One region of the Bradyrhizobium sp. Rc2d genome, then DNA from elsewhere that is predicted to be linked to it. Evidence: riboswitches for the same ligand, from Rfam matches in the RefSeq annotation. Region 1 holds a riboswitch; each other region holds the start of a gene.

What was found. A riboswitch is a leader RNA that binds a small molecule or an ion and turns the genes downstream of it on or off. The one in region 1 is predicted to bind cobalamin.
Region 2: it holds a riboswitch for cobalamin, as region 1 does, so the genes downstream of both, BLV07_RS17420 (DUF1636 family protein) here and BLV07_RS12825 (TonB-dependent receptor) in region 1, are expected to answer to the same signal.
Region 3: it holds a riboswitch for cobalamin, as region 1 does, so the genes downstream of both, BLV07_RS17355 (energy-coupling factor ABC transporter permease) here and BLV07_RS12825 (TonB-dependent receptor) in region 1, are expected to answer to the same signal.
Region 4: it holds a riboswitch for cobalamin, as region 1 does, so the genes downstream of both, BLV07_RS47585 (TonB-dependent receptor) here and BLV07_RS12825 (TonB-dependent receptor) in region 1, are expected to answer to the same signal.

Annotation. Positions count from the first base shown of each region.
Region 1 covers NZ_FNCU01000008.1:44,148-48,153, reverse strand. The annotation lists gene BLV07_RS47480 (hypothetical protein) at 1-46, shown strand, start outside; gene BLV07_RS12835 (hypothetical protein) at 199-408, shown strand; gene BLV07_RS12830 (hypothetical protein) at 560-817, shown strand; cobalamin riboswitch at 907-1,121, shown strand; gene BLV07_RS12825 (TonB-dependent receptor) at 1,238-3,472, shown strand; gene BLV07_RS12820 (hypothetical protein) at 3,534-4,006, shown strand, end outside.
Region 2 covers NZ_FNCU01000012.1:196,034-200,039, reverse strand. The annotation lists gene BLV07_RS17430 (cobyric acid synthase) at 1-517, opposite strand, end outside; gene cobO (cob(I)yrinic acid a,c-diamide adenosyltransferase) at 530-1,165, opposite strand; cobalamin riboswitch at 1,205-1,424, shown strand; gene BLV07_RS17420 (DUF1636 family protein) at 1,519-1,893, shown strand; gene cobW (cobalamin biosynthesis protein CobW) at 1,890-2,939, shown strand; gene cobN (cobaltochelatase subunit CobN) at 2,939-4,006, shown strand, end outside.
Region 3 covers NZ_FNCU01000012.1:183,949-187,954, forward strand. The annotation lists gene cobF (precorrin-6A synthase (deacetylating)) at 1-541, opposite strand, end outside; gene BLV07_RS17355 (energy-coupling factor ABC transporter permease) at 587-1,264, opposite strand; cobalamin riboswitch at 1,302-1,521, opposite strand; gene cobA (uroporphyrinogen-III C-methyltransferase) at 1,567-2,298, opposite strand; gene BLV07_RS17365 (cobyrinic acid a,c-diamide synthase CobB) at 2,295-3,605, opposite strand; gene cobM (precorrin-4 C(11)-methyltransferase) at 3,605-4,006, opposite strand, start outside.
Region 4 covers NZ_FNCU01000012.1:179,027-183,032, forward strand. The annotation lists gene BLV07_RS17325 (PepSY domain-containing protein) at 1-309, opposite strand, end outside; gene BLV07_RS47585 (TonB-dependent receptor) at 325-2,682, opposite strand; cobalamin riboswitch at 2,798-2,999, opposite strand; gene BLV07_RS17340 (histidine phosphatase family protein) at 3,072-3,644, shown strand; gene cobT (nicotinate-nucleotide--dimethylbenzimidazole phosphoribosyltransferase) at 3,651-4,006, opposite strand, start outside.

The DNA.
Region 1 (4,006 bases):
GGCAGTGGATATGCGGCAGGCGATCGCGACCAGCGCTGCTGCTTGAGGCCGACTGCAATCCGTTCTTAACATTTGGCGCGCATTCTCAGACGCATGCGGGCGTCACTGATTGGCGATGGCTCGCGGTGGGAAGGCCGGGGCTCGTTGCGATGCAGCGCGCCTCGCGAGTGTCACTTGCCATGTTTGACGGGCAATCCCATGCGCCTCGTTGCAGTGATCATATTCGCGCTCATGACGGCGGCCTGCGATCAGGAGCAGGACATCACCGGCTCGACGTCGACCTGCCCGATGCGAAACTACAGCTACAATCCTCGCGACATGAACCAGTGCGTCAGCGCCTGCAAGTCATGCGATCACGGCACCACGGTCACCTGCACGACCTCCTGCACCCTCAAGGGGGCTCGCTGAGTTCTTGATGCGTGCGAAGGTCGGGAGCGACGCACCCAAAGTCGCTGACGACGCGCCAAAAGACAGGAGGCCGTCGGCGGTGCCCAGGCACCGGAACGATTCACTTGGATCAATCATTGAAGGAAGCGGGCAGGACGTGGAGTCCGATTGAATGGGTATGCTCGATCCCGGCCGCCTCCTGGTGTCGTGCTCGCATTGCGACGCTTGGCCGATGGCTGCCAACGTCAAACGTTCAACCTGGTCGGCATTCCCGCGTGAGGTCCGTTTCGTGTGTCGGCGCTGCCGCCGCGAGGAGACCGCGATCGTCTCTGCCTCCGGCGAACTGACGCCGATCAAGCGCATCGATGTTCCGCCACGCGACGTCGCCGTCGCTTGGGCGCAGGCCCAGCGCCCGCGAGGGCGGACGTAGCTGCTGGGCCGCTGCTTGCGGGACGCACCGGTAGCGGCGAGTTGTCGCTGCCAGATGCAACCGGCCGATTGACTCCCGGGCTGCACGACTCGTAAAAGATCCACGACGGTTCTCCTCACGGAGATCAAAAGGGAACGTGGTGCGAGATTTTCCCAACGCCGGGATCTTCTCAATGCCATGGCTGCCCCCGCAACTGTAAGCGGCGAATCTCTCGTCCTATGCCACTGGGAATCTCGGTCCTGGGAAGGCGACGGAGAGGTCACGACCCGCGAGCCAGGAGACCTGCCGTCAGCCGTGGTCACACGCGAAGATGTCGGTCGGGGAGTACAGACATTAGCTTCACCGGAGCGATCGATCGCTCCGTCGTGAAACCTCGTTCGCTGTGACGTGCCACTGACGTCCTGCCGAGGTTTTATTCGCATGTCTTCCGTTTCCGCCGCCGTCCGGTGCCGTCGCACGGCCTGGCTGGCGTCCAGCTTCATCATTCCCGTTGTTGTCCTCAATATGAGGGGCGCCCGCGCCCAGACTGCCGCCGAGCAGTTGCCACCGGTCGAAGTGACCAGGCCCGACGATCAGAACCGCACGCGTGCCAGGGCGAGCAGCGATGGCGACACGGGGAGGCGCCGGGCGATGCCGAACGGCGCGCCGACAGGGGCCGGCTCGTCCGGCTCTGGCGGCGAGGCGGCCAGCAACAATGGAGGCATCGTCGGCGCCGCCACGAGCGTCATCACGGCCGCCGACATCGCCCATGCGCCGTCGCAGACGCTTGCCGAGATCATCTCGACGCAAGTACCGGGCGCCCAGATCACGACGTTCTATGGCGGTCCGATCGGCGCCAAGACCAGTGTCGACCTGCGCGGCTTCGGCGCGTTCGCAACCGCCAACACGCTGGTGCTGGTCAACGGACGACGGCTGAACGACATCGACATGGCGCAGGTGGACCTTGCTACCATCCCGCTCAATTCCATCGAGCGTATCGAGATCACGCGCGGCAATTCCGGTGCGGTGCTCTATGGGGACAATGCGGTCGGCGGCGTCATCAACATCATCACCAAGAACGGCGTCGGCAGACCGCCCATGGCCGCGCGCATCGAGGCCGGCTTCGGCTCGTTCAACACCAGGCTCGGCAACGTCTCGACATCGCTCAATTCCGGTCCGTGGTCGACCTCGTTTTACGGCAATACCGTCAAGACCGATGGCTATCGCGACAACAATCGCTATTCCCAGGAGAACGGTGTCGGCAATCTGAACTACACGACGCCGGGGTTGACTGCTTTCCTGACCGTGACCGGCGACAATCAGGAACTGCGACTGCCGGGCGGCCGCACCGTCGATCCCTCGATCGGCCTCGATGAGCTCGCGACCAACCGGCGAGCGACCAGCACGCCCTTCAACTATGCCAACCAGCAAGGTTTTGGCGCGACAGCGGGTTTCACAAAAACCCTGGTGAACGGCGTCGATCTCATCGTCGACGGCGGCATGCGCGACAAGAGGCAGCAGAGTGCATTCTTCTCCAGTCCGACGCCGGTGCCCGCCTTCTTCACCTCGACCTATGTCGACGCCGATCTGACGACGTGGTCGATCACGCCGCGGCTCAGCGTGAAGAGCCTTCTGCTCGGAATGCCGTCGCAGCTCTTGACCGGCATCGACTATTACGATTCGAGCTTTCAGCAGAACCGCGGCGCCGGCCAGGGTCTCGCCGCCTGGCACAATTACGACCTCAGGCAGCAGACGGTTGCAGGCTATCTTCAGCACACATTGGGTGTGACGTCGGCGACCGACGTTTCCTATGGCGCGCGGGTGCAGACCATCAGTCTGTCGGCACGTGACAATTTTGATCCGACGGCTCCGTTCAACGCCGACATCGGCGCGCTCCCGCTCAGGAGCGACGAGACTCAATATGCACTGCACCTCGGTGCCGAGCATCGCCTCAGCGACATGGTCTCGCTGTTCGGCCGCGCCGCGCGGGCGTTTCGCACGCCTGACGTCGACGAGCGGGTGTCGTCGGGACCCTCATTCGACCCCTTCTTCAATCCGCTGCCGCAAACGTTCCAGCTCAAGACCCAGACCTCGCAGGATGCCGAGGCTGGGCTGCGTATCAAGGGAGGCGGTCTTCAGATGCAGAGCAGTCTCTATCTGATGGACCTCACCAACGAGATCCATTTCAATCCAATCCTGTTCTACAACACCAATCTCGATCCGACCCGCCGTTTCGGCTCGGAGACCAGTGTCTCCTATCGCGTCAACGACGCTCTGCTCTTGCGCGCCGGCGCGGCTTATACGAGGGCTGTCTTCCGAGAGGGCATCTGGGCCGGCAATGACGTGCCGCTGGTCTCGCGCTACACCGCGAGTGCGGGCCTCACCTGGAACATCTGGCAGAACTATGTCGTGCTCGACGCCACCGCGCGGTTCTGGAGCGAGCGTCGCATGGACAACGACCAGGCGGGAACTCAGAAGCCGATCCCTGCCAATGGCACGATCGACCTCAAGCTCAGTGGTCAATATGAACGGTACTTCTGGTCGCTCAGCGTCAACAATTTGCTGAACGCGCTCTACTACGACTATGCAGTCGCAAGCACCTTTACCGACGGTCGCTTCAGCGCCTATCCGCTGCCCGGCCGCAGCTATCTGCTCAAGGCCGGCGCCACGTTCTGACGTCGATAGGGCTGTCACACGTCCCCAAATGGTCTAGAATTCGAATAGAAGGAGATCACTTATGGCTCTCAGCATCCAGCCGTCTCACGCCGATCGCCTGCTGCTTCATCCGGTGACGCCGCGCCTTGCGCCGATGGTCTGCTTTGCGCTGCTGACGGCGTCATGCGCGCTCGCAAGCTTCGCGCTCGCCTGTGCAACACCGTTCGCGGCCTTTGCCGTCGTCGCGGCGGCGATGCTGCCGCTACGCCCGGCGCTGCTCGTCGTCACCGGCTCCTGGCTCGTCAACCAGACCATCGGCTTCGGCGCGCTGCATTATCCCGTCGACGGCAGCACCGTCGCCTGGGGTTTTGCGATCGGCGCGGCCGCGCTGCTGTCGACCGCCATTTCGTCCGCGGTGCTGCGTATGCTGCCGCAGGGCCGCACGCCGCTGGCCGTCACGCTCGTCGCCGCCTATGCGGCCTATGAGCTCGCGCTGCTCGCCGCGACGCCGTTCCTGGGCGGAGAGGGCGCCTTCACCGCAGTCATCGTGACGTG
Region 2 (4,006 bases), on a different contig from region 1:
CGATGACGCCGCCGCGGTCGATGTCGCCGACCAGCACGACGGGCACGTCGGCCTTGCGCGCAAAGCCCATGTTGGCGATGTCGGCCTTGCGCAGGTTCACCTCGGCCGGGCTGCCGGCGCCTTCGACCAGCACGAGATCGGCGCGTTCCTTCAGCCGCTCGAAACTCTCCAGCACGGCACCCATCAGCGAGGGCTTCATCGCCGCATAGTCACGCGCACGGGCGGTTGCGATGCGCTTGCCGTGGACGATAACCTGCGCACCGGCATCGGTCTCCGGCTTGAGCAGCACCGGGTTCATGTCGGTGTGCGGCTCGACGCCGGCGGCGAGCGCCTGCAGCGCCTGGGCACGGCCGATCTCGCCGCCATCGACGGTGACGGCCGCATTGTTCGACATGTTCTGCGGCTTGAACGGCAGCACGCGCAGGCCACGTCGCGTGAAGGCGCGCGCCAGGCCGGCGACGATGAGCGACTTGCCCACGTCCGAGCCGGCCCCTTGGATCATCAGCGCGCGCGCCATAGCGAGATCGTCTCAGAATTCGACGCCGGCTTGCGCCTTGATGCCGGAGCGGAAGGGATGCTTGACCAGCGTCATCTCGGTGACGAGGTCGGCGATCTCGATCAGCTCGTCCTTGGCGTTTCGCCCGGTGAGCACGACGTGCGTCATCGGCGGCTTCTGCGTGGTGAGGAATTCGACGACCTCGGCGATATCGAGATAGTCGTAGCGCAACGCGATGTTGATCTCGTCGAGCACGACCATGCGCAGATTGGAATCTGATATCAGCTCCTTGGCCTTCTCCCAGCCGGCGCGCGCGGCGGCGACGTCGCGGGCGCGGTCCTGCGTCTCCCAGGTGAAACCCTCGCCCATCGCGTGGAACTGGCAGAGATCGCCGAAATGGCCGGTGAGCAGGCGCCGCTCGCCGGTATCCCAGGCGCCCTTGATGAACTGCACCACTGCGCAGGGGAAGCCGTGGGCGACGCAGCGGACGATCATGCCGAAGGCGGAGGACGACTTGCCCTTGCCGGCGCCGGTGTGGACGATAATGAGGCCTTTTTCGCCGCTCTTGGTCGCCATGATCTTGTCGCGGGCGGCCTTCTTCTTCGCCATTTTTGCAGCGTGGCGGGCGTCGGTTTGCTCGCCCGTTTGGGTCTCTGGTTCAGGCGTCATCGTACCAGTCCTTCGGCTTGACAAGTGGCGGCCAGCGGCAAATGGTGGGCCGGCGTTGGTTCCTGTCCTATGACAGGCGAAGAGGGAATGCGATAGGGTCCGAATCGGCAAGATTTGGGTCCAAAATGCAGCCGCCCCCGCGACCGTGACCGGAGAGATGCCCGAAGCCACTGACCCCTGACGGGATCGGGAAGGCGGGGATCGAAGGGCAAGGCCCTGCTCCGCAAGCCGGGAGACCTGCCAGCGCGGACGATTTTGGACCGGCGGACGGGGTGTTCCGCGACGGGGAAACGGGCCCCTGGAAAGTGGTTCGTGCGCCTCTTCGCTTCCCGCTGTTTATTCTGGAAGAGGCGATGACGGTCACACTTCACGTCTGCATTACCTGCCGTGCCGGCGAGACGCTTGGCGAGGGCGACGTCACGCCAGGCAAGCGGTTGCACGGTGCGATCCTGGACGCCGGCGTGCCCGACGGCGTGAGCGTAGTTCCCGTCGAATGCCTGTCGGCCTGCAGCCAGGGCTGCTCGGTCGCGCTCAGCGCACCCGGGCGCTGGTCCTATGTCTATGGCCGCCTGTCGGATGCGAACGCGCGCGACGTGATCGCGGGCGCTGCGGCCTATGCGGCCGCGCCTGATGGCCTCGTGCCCTGGCGCAGCCGGCCGGAAATATTCCGCAAGCAGTCGCTTGCGCGCATTCCCCCCATTGCCGTCGTGCCGGAGGCCGCCGAATGAATTCGCTCGCAAAAGTCCCGGTCACGGTGGTCACCGGTTTTCTCGGCTCCGGCAAGACGACGCTGATCCAGCATCTGCTTGCCAATGCGGGCGGCAAGAAGCTCGCCGTGCTCGTCAACGAGTTCGGCAGCGAGGGTGTCGATGGCGAGATCCTGAAGTCGTGCGCCGATGTCAACTGCCCGGAGGAAAACATCGTCGAGCTCGCCAATGGCTGCATCTGCTGCACCGTCGCCGACGATTTCATTCCGACCATGGAGCAGCTCTTGGCGCGCCCAGTGCGGCCCGATCACATCCTGATCGAGACCTCGGGCCTGGCGCTGCCAAAACCGCTGCTGAAGGCATTCGATTGGCCGGAGATCCGCTCGCGCATTACGGTCGACGGTGTGATCGCGCTGGCCGATGCCGAAGCCGTCGCTGCTGGCCGCTTCGCGCCGGATCCCGCTGCGGTCGAAGCGCAGCGCGCAGCCGACGAAAACCTCGATCATGAGACGCCGCTGTCGGAAGTGTTCGAGGACCAGATCGCCTGTGCTGACATCGTGCTGTTGACCAAGGCCGATCTTGCGGGCGCCGCGGGTATCGAAGCCGCCAAGGCCGCGATCACCGCCGAGATGCCGCGCCGCGTGCCGATGTTGCCCGTCACCGACGGCGCGATCGATGCGCGCGTCATCCTCGGTCTCGGCGCTGCCGCCGAAAACGATCTTGCCGCGCGCCCCTCGCATCATGACGGCGAGGAGGAGCATGAGCACGACGATTTTGCCTCGGTCGTGATCGATCTTCCGGAAGTGTCTAATGTCGATGCGCTGGTCGCCGCCATCCAGCGCCTGGCGCGCGAGCAGAACGTGCTGCGCGCGAAAGGCTATATCGCGGTCGCGGGCAAGCCGATGCGCCTTTTGCTGCAAGCGGTCGGCGAGCGTGTGCGCCACCAGTTCGACAAGCCCTGGGCTGCCGGCGTACGGCAATCAAAGCTCGTCGTGATTGGCGAGCACGGTGATATCGACGAGGCCGCGATCAGGTCAGGACTTGGTCTTTCAGGATCTGGCATCTGATGCACGTCGTTTTCCGCGAGAGCCGCGGTCTCGAGGAGACCGCGACGCCAAGGGACATCGGCCAGGACCCGGCCGATCTCGTGGTGCTCTCATATTCGGATTCTGACCTTGCCGCGTTCGCGGCCGGCTGGCGGCGCGGCCGCGACAGCCTGCCGTCGCTGCGGCTCGCCAATCTTGCGGAGCTGCGTCATCCGCTTTCGGTCGACACCTATATCGAGCGCACGCTCTCCCATGCGCGCGGCATCCTGGTGCGGTTGATTGGCGGTGAGTCCTATTGGCCGTATGGGTTGGCTGCTCTTCAGCAACTGGCGAAGGACCACGACATCGTGCTGGCCGTGCTGCCCGCCGACGGCCGTGACGATACGCGGCTGGACGCGTATTCGACCTTGCCGGTCTCGACGCTGCGCCGGCTCAAGGTGCTCTGCGACACCGGCGGCCCTGTCGCGGCGCAAGCTGCGATCGCGCAGCTCGCGCTGGCCTCGGGCCTCTATGCCGGGCCAGTCGTCGGCGAGATGACCGTGCCTGAGATGGGGTTCTACGATCCCGCGCGTGGCGTCATTGCTGCGCCGGTGGGCGGCGAGGGGAAGCCCCGCGCGCTGGTGACGTTCTATCGCTCCTATCTCACTGCTGCGGACACCGGTCCGGTCGATGCCTTGATCGCCGCGCTGGGTGAGAAGGGCTTTGACGCCTATGGTGTCTTCGTCACCTCGCTGAAAGCGGCGGGCGTCGCCGATTGGCTGCGCGCGCATCTCGCACAAGATCCTCCGGCCGCGATCGTCAATGCGACAGCATTCTCGGCAATGAGCGATGATGGCACGACGCCGTTCGATGCTGCATCCTGTCCGGTGTTCCAGGTCGCGCTCTCGACGGCGCGTCGCGAGGATTGGGCCACCTCGCTGCGCGGCCTGTCGCCCGGCGACCTCGCGATGCATGTGGTGCTGCCCGAGGTCGACGGCCGCCTGTTCGCGGGCGTGGTGAGCTTCAAATCGGCGGGCCAGCGCGATCCCGATCTGCAATTCTCGCATCTCGCCCATCGCGCGGATGAGGAGCGGGTGCAGGTCGTCGCC
Region 3 (4,006 bases), on a different contig from region 1:
CCACGGTATCGGTGCCCTGCGGCCAGCCGCCTTCGCGCAAGCGCCGCCCCGTCGTGACCAGGAACGGCTCGCCGATGTCGTTGAGCGGCAGCGCATGCGCCGCGCACAGCGCCTGGATCGAGGTGATGCCAGGCACGACCTCGATATCAGGCAAGGGATCAAGCCGCCGCGCAATGCGCAGCGAGGAGTCGTAGAGCGAAGGATCGCCCCAGATCAGCAGCGCAACCTTGCCCTCGCCGGCGAGATGATTTGCGATCGTTTGCGACCAGGTCGCGGCCACGGCATCGTGCCAATCGTCCACGCTCTTGCGGTAGTCCGCCTCAGTCGCGTCACGCACCGGCAAGTCGAACTCGGCGATGCGCGTGCTCTCGCTGGTGAGCACGTCCGCGCAGATCGTCCGCCGCAGATCCGCAAGATCGGATTTCGCCGTCCCCTTGCGCGGGATCAGGACGAGATCGGCGGCGTTGATGGCTTGGATCGCGGCGCGCGTGAGCTGCCCGGGATCGCCGCAACCGATGCCTATCAGGGAGAGCGTGAGCATCGCGAGCGCGAAGGGCGGCCGCGCCGGCCGCCCTTCGCTTGTCTCTTAAGCGGCGTTATGCAGGCGCGGCGTGACGAGGCCGGGCGCGGTGACGCCACGCAGCGACTTCGCCAGCGCCAGCACGGCGAGATCGGCGAGCGGCTCGATCACGATGACCAGCGCATAGGATGCCGCAAACGTCGCGATGTTGGCGAGATTGGTCGCGCCGAAGCCGGAGCCATACAGCGCCCAGAACGCCACCCAGGCGACGATGCCGGACTGATAGGCGGTCGAGAGCGCCAGCGCCTGGCGGTATTGCAGATCGACGTAAGCCGTGTTGCGCGGAATGATCCGCGTCGCCAGCGCCTGGATCGCGAACAGCGGCACCAGAAGCGTGGTGACGTTCATGCCGTATTGCGGCAGGTCGGTTGGCACGAAGAAGACGCCCTGGAGCAGCAGACCGAACGCAAGGCCGAAGGCGGCGGGCGCAGCACCGAACAGCAGAAACAAGGTCGAGCCCAGGATGAAGTGCACCTCGGAGACGCCGACCGGGAAGTGCGGCAGCACCTGGAAGAAGGTGAAGACGAGGCCGGTGGTGGCGAGCGTGCGCGTCGCGAACGAGCCGATGCCCTGCTCGCGCACGGTCTCGACCGCGAGTTTCAAGGCAACGCCGCCTGCGGCGATGCCGGTTGCGTAACTCAACACGAGCTTGGCGCCCGTGACGATCCCTGGTTCGATATGCATGGTTCAGATCCTTCCTGCCGTCACACCCGACGGCCTTGGCCTCAAATCGTGCAGGGCCGGTCTCCTGGCTCGCGGCTCACTGGGGTTCTCCGGCCTTCCCGGACCTTGCGGCCCAGTGGCTGATCGGAGCCCCTCACCGCTTACAGTCGCGGGGGCGGCTGGGGTTTTGGACGCCGCAATTGGGTCCGCCCATCCCCATTCCCGATTATGCTCCGGCGCTTTGCGCCGCGTCGAGCACCATGCCTCTCCTGTGTGCCTCTTTCGCGAGCCGGGCGTCAAGTGGCGAAGGGCGACGGCGGCCATCATGACGGATCGTCTCCCGCCAGGGCCCCGAACAGGATGACGGCGGCCGTCGAGGCGGCGCCGCCCCGCGCAAGCTGCTCGGCGAGCTCGGCAATCGTGGTGCGGACCAGCCGCTCGTCGGAACGGCCGAGTGATTCCGCAAACAGCGCCGGCGTATCTGCGGCGAGGCCATGGTCGATCAATTTTGCGGCAAGCGCCGGAAAGGTGCGCCGGCCCATATAAACCACGGTGGTTGCCTCGGGATCTGCCAGCGCCGCCCAATTCAGGTTAGGCGGCAGTTCGCCGGTGACGTCGGCCCCGGTCACGAACTGCACCCGCCGCGAGGTGTGGCGCCGGGTCAGGGGGATGCCGGCTTGCGCGGCAGCAACGCAGGCGGATGTGACGCCGGGAATGATCTCGTAGCCGATGCCGGCCTCGCGCAGCGTCTCCAGCTCCTCCTCGAGCCGGCCGAAAATTCCGGCGTCGCCCGACTTCAGCCGCACCACCCGCGCGCCGGTTGCGGCATAATCGACGAGCAGGCGGTTGACATGGTGCTGCTTGGTCGAGGGCCGCCCTGCCCGTTTCCCCACAGCGACGAGATTGGCGCCGGGACGAGCGAGATCGAGGATCGCGCCGGAGGCAAGATCATCATAGAGCACGACGTCGGCCTCACGCAGCCGCGCAGTCCCCTTCACCGTGAGGAGTTCTGGGTCGCCGGGGCCGGCGGAGACGAAAGAAACAAAACCGCTCACCGGTCCTCCGCGATCAGATGGAAGAACGTGCCGGTGGCTTGGCCCCGCCGCGAGCCGGTCTCGGCAATGACCGTGCCGGTTGCATCGTGAACCATGGCCAGCGGCGTGTCGGGCTGGGCGATGATCGTCGAATAATGGAACTCGTGGCCGCGCAGGCGTGCGCCGACCTGATGCCCCGGCATCGGTGCGGCCAGTTCGGCGAGACGATAGCCCAGATGCATGCGGCGCTTGGCAAAGCTGGTCTCCAGGCCGAGCAACCCCGCCATCTCATGGCGCACGCCGTCGGCGTCGGTCAAAGCGATTCCCAACACCATATAGCCTCCGCATTCGCCGTGCACCGGACGCGTTTCGGCAAAGGTGCGCAGGCCGCTGCGAAAGCGTGCATTGGCCGCAATCTTGCCAGCATGAAGCTCGGGATAGCCGCCGGGCAGCCAGCAGACATCGGCGCTTGCGTCAGGCGCTTCATCGGCCAGCGGCGAGAATGTCGAGATCTCGGCGCCGGCCGCGCGCCAAGCTTCCAGCATATGCGGATAGATGAAAGAGAACGCCGCATCGCGGGCCAGCGCGATGCGTTGGCCAGGCGGCGTCACGTTCAGGCCGCTCGCCGCGGGTTGCGGCGACCAGCTGGCTGCCGCTCGCAGCACCCCCTCGAGATCAACATGCTCGGCAACGAAGCGCGCGGCCTCGTCGATCAGCTTGTCGATCTCGGCCTGCTCCTCGGCCTGCACCAGGCCGAGATGGCGCTTCGGCAGGCTGATCTCGGCATGGCGCGGCAGCGCGCCGAACACGGCGATGCCGGCATCGTTCAGCGCGCGCCGCACGAGAGCTTCGTGGCGCTGGCTGGCGACGCGATTGAGCACGACGCCGGCAAGATGCACCCCGGCGCGATAATCACGGAGACCTGCGGCAATCGCCGCCGCGGTCTGCGCTTGGCCCGAGGGATCGATCACCAGCAGCACCGGCCAGCCCAGCATCTCCGCGATGTCGGCGGTCGCACCAGTGCCGGAGACGCCGCGTGCGGCGACACCGTCGAACAGGCCCATCGAACCCTCGGCGAGCACGACATCGGCATTCGCGCCGCTGCTGACGAGATGCGCGATTCCTGCGCGGTCCATCGCCCAGCTATCGACATTGACGGAGGCGCGTCCCGTGGCCACGGCGTGGAAGGCGGGATCGATATAGTCGGGCCCGCTCTTGAAGCACTGCACATTCAATCCGCGATTGCGCCAGTGGCGCGCGAGCGCCAGCGTCAGCGTGGTCTTGCCGACGCCGGAGGCAGGTGCGGAGATGACGAGGCCTGCCGCCATCACGACGCCTCCGGAAAGCGCGGCTCGGCGCCGACCGGCCGATAGCGGCGGTCGTAATCGGCGGCATAGAGGCGGCTCTCGTCAAAATCCGCGGCGCCAAGCGTCCTGCCGACCAGGATCAGCGCGGTCCGCTCCATTTCGCCGCCCACGGCCGCATCGAGCGTTGCGAGCGTGGCGCGCACGATGCGCTGGTCCGGCCAGCTCGCGCGCCATACGATGGCGACCGGACAGTCCGCGCCGTAATGCGGCGTGAGCTCGGCGATGACCTTATCAAGCAGATGGATCGACAGGTGGATCGCGAGCACCGCGCCGGTGGCAGCGAACGCCGCAAGCTTCTCGCCCTCAGGCATCGCGCTGGCACGGCCCGGCGTGCGCGTCAGCACCACGGTCTGAGCGAGACC
Region 4 (4,006 bases), on a different contig from region 1:
CGCGTCGTCCCCGTCGGCCGCGCGGACCGCGCGCTGACGCGAGGGACCCGAGACGATGTAGACTGTGCCGTCGCTCCGCTGGATCAGCCGAACGCGCGTGGCATCCGCGATCCCGCTCGCAGCAACGGCGTCCGCGATCGATATCGTCACTTCTCCGCGATCCAAAGGCGCGAGTCCGGCAAATCGCTCTGCTTCCGTCAGGGACGGAAACGGAACGAAGTGCATCACGATCCCGCTCGCGAACCACATCGCGAACAGCAGGCAGAACGCGATCCCGAGCCAGCGGTGCGAGAGGACGATCGCGCTCATCTTACGCTCGAGGCCTCACCATTTGAACGCCGCCGAGATCTCATAGGTGCGCGGCGCGCCCAGGAGGATCTGGTCGGGGTAGAACGGATCGCCCCAGATCGCGTAGCGCTTGTCGGTGATGTTGCGGACGCGGAAGGTCAGGCGCGCCTGGTCGACCGCACTGAACATCGTCTTGGGGATGTCGACGAAGGCATAGACGTCGGCGACGGTATAGGCCTTCATCGTCACGACGTTGGCGTCCGTGTTGTAACGGTCGCCGACATGGCGGCCGGTGATGCCGAGCTCCACCGGCCAGGGCGTGAAGAAGCGCCAGGATGCGCCGGCGTTGGCCACGATGCACGGCACGTTCGGCGGCGCATTGCCAGAGAACGAGCCGCCGACAAAGTTGTAGTCGGCGTAGCGCGCATCGACATAGGCGATGTTGCCCCAGAGACGCAGGGGGTCGATCGGGCGCACGGCCCCCGCGAGCTCCACGCCCTTCGACTCCTGCCGTCCGGCGATGTTGAGCTGCATGCCGCCGGCTGCGGCATAGACGTTCTTGCGCACGATGTCGTAGGCGGAAAACGACCACTCCGCCCGGTTGTCCCAGAACAGGTGCTTGACGCCGGTCTCAAAGGTGCGCGCGGTGGTCAGGTCGAGCGGCTGGGTCGGCCCGAGCAGAAAGATGTTGTTGGCGGAGATGTCTGCGCCGGTGGCGTACTGGCTGAAGAAGGTCAGGCCAGGCACGGTCTCCCAGGTGTAGCCGATGCGCCCCGTCACCGGCGCCCAGTCTTTCGTGAACGGGAAGCCAGCCTTCTCCAGGCCGTTCTTATCGGTCGAGTTGCGGTCGAGCCCGATATGCTCGACGCGGAGGCCACCAACCAGCGCGAAGGTACGTGTTAGCTTCAGCCGGTCCTCGAATGACAGCGCCTCGTTGTCGATGCGCGCGGTTTGCTGCTGGATCGTGAGCGGGCCGTAAAAGCCGCGGTTGGGATCGACGAGCGAAACGGAATCGCCAGGGAAGTTCGCCGCGCCCGGCCTGACGAAATCGAGATAGCTTGACGAGAGAGTCGTGACTAGCCGGTTGTCGAAGCCAGCGATGTTCGCATCCCAGATCAGGTCGGTGACGTTGCCCACCAGCCGCTGGCTGTGCGCGACATAGAAGCGTTCACGATCGACCATGTTCGTTGTGGAATTGAACGCCTCGATCTCGTTGTTGAACCAGGTCCGTTCTGCACCATAGCCATAGGCTTGGCTTTTCAGCGTCAAATCGGGCGCGAGCTTCAGCTCGAAGCCGCCGCGCAGCCAGACCTCCTGGGCGACGTTGCGGTTGTCGAGGACGTTGTAATTGGTGTTGAAGGTACGATCATCGATGGTGACGGCACCGAGATTGGTTCCGTTGTAGTTCGAGACGTAATTGCCGGAGACGATGCCGCTCGTGGCATGCGAGCCGCTGAAGGCGATCGGCACCAGCGGCGCACCCCAATATGCCTTCGAGCGATCCTCTCTGTATTCGATTGCACCCCAGATCTTGAGACTGTCGGAGATGCGGTAGTTGAGCTGGCCGGACGTGTCGAACGTCTTGATATTGGTATCGTCGGCAAAGCCGTTGAGCGTGGAACGGCTGATGTCAAAGCGGTAGTCCAGCCCCTGCACGTTGGTGCTGCCGCCCGAACCATAGTGAACGCGGAACGAGTTCAGGGAATCCCAGGAAAAATCAGCCTCGTTCCGAATCGGTCCGGTGTGCGGCTGCTTGGTGACGAAATTGATGGCGCCGCCGGCGGCGCCCTCGCCCGAGATCAGCGAAGCCGGACCTTTCAGGAATTCCACCGCCTCGAGATTGGCGGTATCCGCGATCCGCGAGGTCATGTTCTGCGGACCGATCTTGATGCCGTTGTAGAGCGTGTTGATCTGGCTGTTGGTGAAGCCGCGCATGGAGAAGGCCGAAGGTTCAGCCGGGTTGTCGCCGGAGGTGACACCGACTGCGCCCTGTGCCACCTCCGATACGGTACGATAGCCCTGCTCGCGCATCGTCGCCGCCGAGATCACCTCGACGGTCGCCGGCGTCTCGCGCACGGTGAGGCCGAGCCGCGAGGCGCTTTCGGCCACGGCATTGCTGTTGAGCGGCGTCGCTGCCGCGGCGGCCGGCACGACAGGCTTGGGCGCTGCGGATGCGGCTGCCGGTCTGCGTGCAGCTGCACGGCGGGCGCTCTGCGCCTCGCGGCCCGCCGGCTTGGCCTGCTTGCGGGATTGCGCCGGCGACACCTCGACCGGCGGCAGGGGTTCGCGGGCCTGCTGCGCCAGCGCGGCAGATACATCGGCGGCGGCTAGTGACGTAAGAGCTGCGGAGGCAAGCAGGAAACGGCGCGGTCGTACAATGCGGATGGAAGACACGGTTCGAAACCTCGGTATGACGTCAGTGGCACGTCACAGCGAACGAGGTCTCACCCTGGGCTTGTCAGCCGTCCGATGAAGCCGAATGTCTGTACTCCCCGACCGACATCTTCGCGTGTGACCACGGCTGACGGCAGGTCTCCTGGCTCGCGGGTCGTGACCGCTTCGTCGCCTTCCCGGGACCGAGGACCCAGTGGCTTCTGACGAAGGATTCACCGCTTACAGTTGCGGGGGCAGCCGCGGCATTGGGGACAAATTCCCCGCACCGCATTCCCTTTTCATCCCCTCTCGGGGAAACCGTCGAAGCCATCTAGGATTACGATCAAGACAGAGTCAATGTGCAAGCTGCGGCGTTATTGCCACAGCAACCAACTTCCTCGGAGATGAGCATGGAAGGCGAGACCTTCCTCTGGCTGATACGGCATGCACCGGTCGACGGCATCAAAGGGACGATCCATGCGGCTGACGCGCCGGCCAATCTCGGCGATCGCGCGCCACTGCAGGCGCTGCGGCAGCACCTGCCGCGAGGCGCAGCGAGCTATGCCAGTCCGTCGCGGCGCACGGTCGAGACCGCGCAGGCGCTGGGACTCGCGCCCGAGCTGATGCCCGAATTCAGTGAACAGGATTTTGGCGCATGGACCGGCCGTCGGCATGACGACATCGGCGCGGCTGGCGACGAGGCTTATGCACAGTTCTGGAGCGATCCGGCGCGCGGCCGTCCGCCGGGCGGCGAGAGCTTTGAGGACCAGGTCGCGCGCGTCCGGCTGGGACTCTCGCGGATCGGCGCGGGCTCGGCAGCGCTCGTCGTGCATTCCGGCACGGTCCGCGCTGCGCTCTGCATCGCGCTGGATCTGACACCGCAAGCCGCCTTGCGGTTCGTGATCGATCCGCTGTCGCTCACCCGGATCGACCGGCTCGCCACCGGGTGGCGCGTCGTTTCCGTCAATCAGCGGTTGGCCTGAGCCGGGTCAGGCCGGGCGATCCGGTACATTGGCCTGCGCAAACGTCGCCATGCCGTTGTGGAGCGCGCAAGCCAACCGCACCAGCGGCAGCGCGATCGCGGCGCCCGATCCCTCCCCAAGCCTGAGATCGAGGCTGATCAGCGGCTGCACGTTCAGCGCACGCAGCACCAGCCGATGCCCCTGCTCTGCCGATTGATGCGACGGCAGCAGGAACGGCCGGCACGACGGGTTGATCCGCACCGCCGCCAGCGCCGCCACTGACACGATGAAGCCGTCGATCAATACAGGGATGCGGCGTTGCGCAGCCGCGATGATCGCGCCTGAGATCGCCGCGATTTCGAGACCGCCGACGGCACACAGGA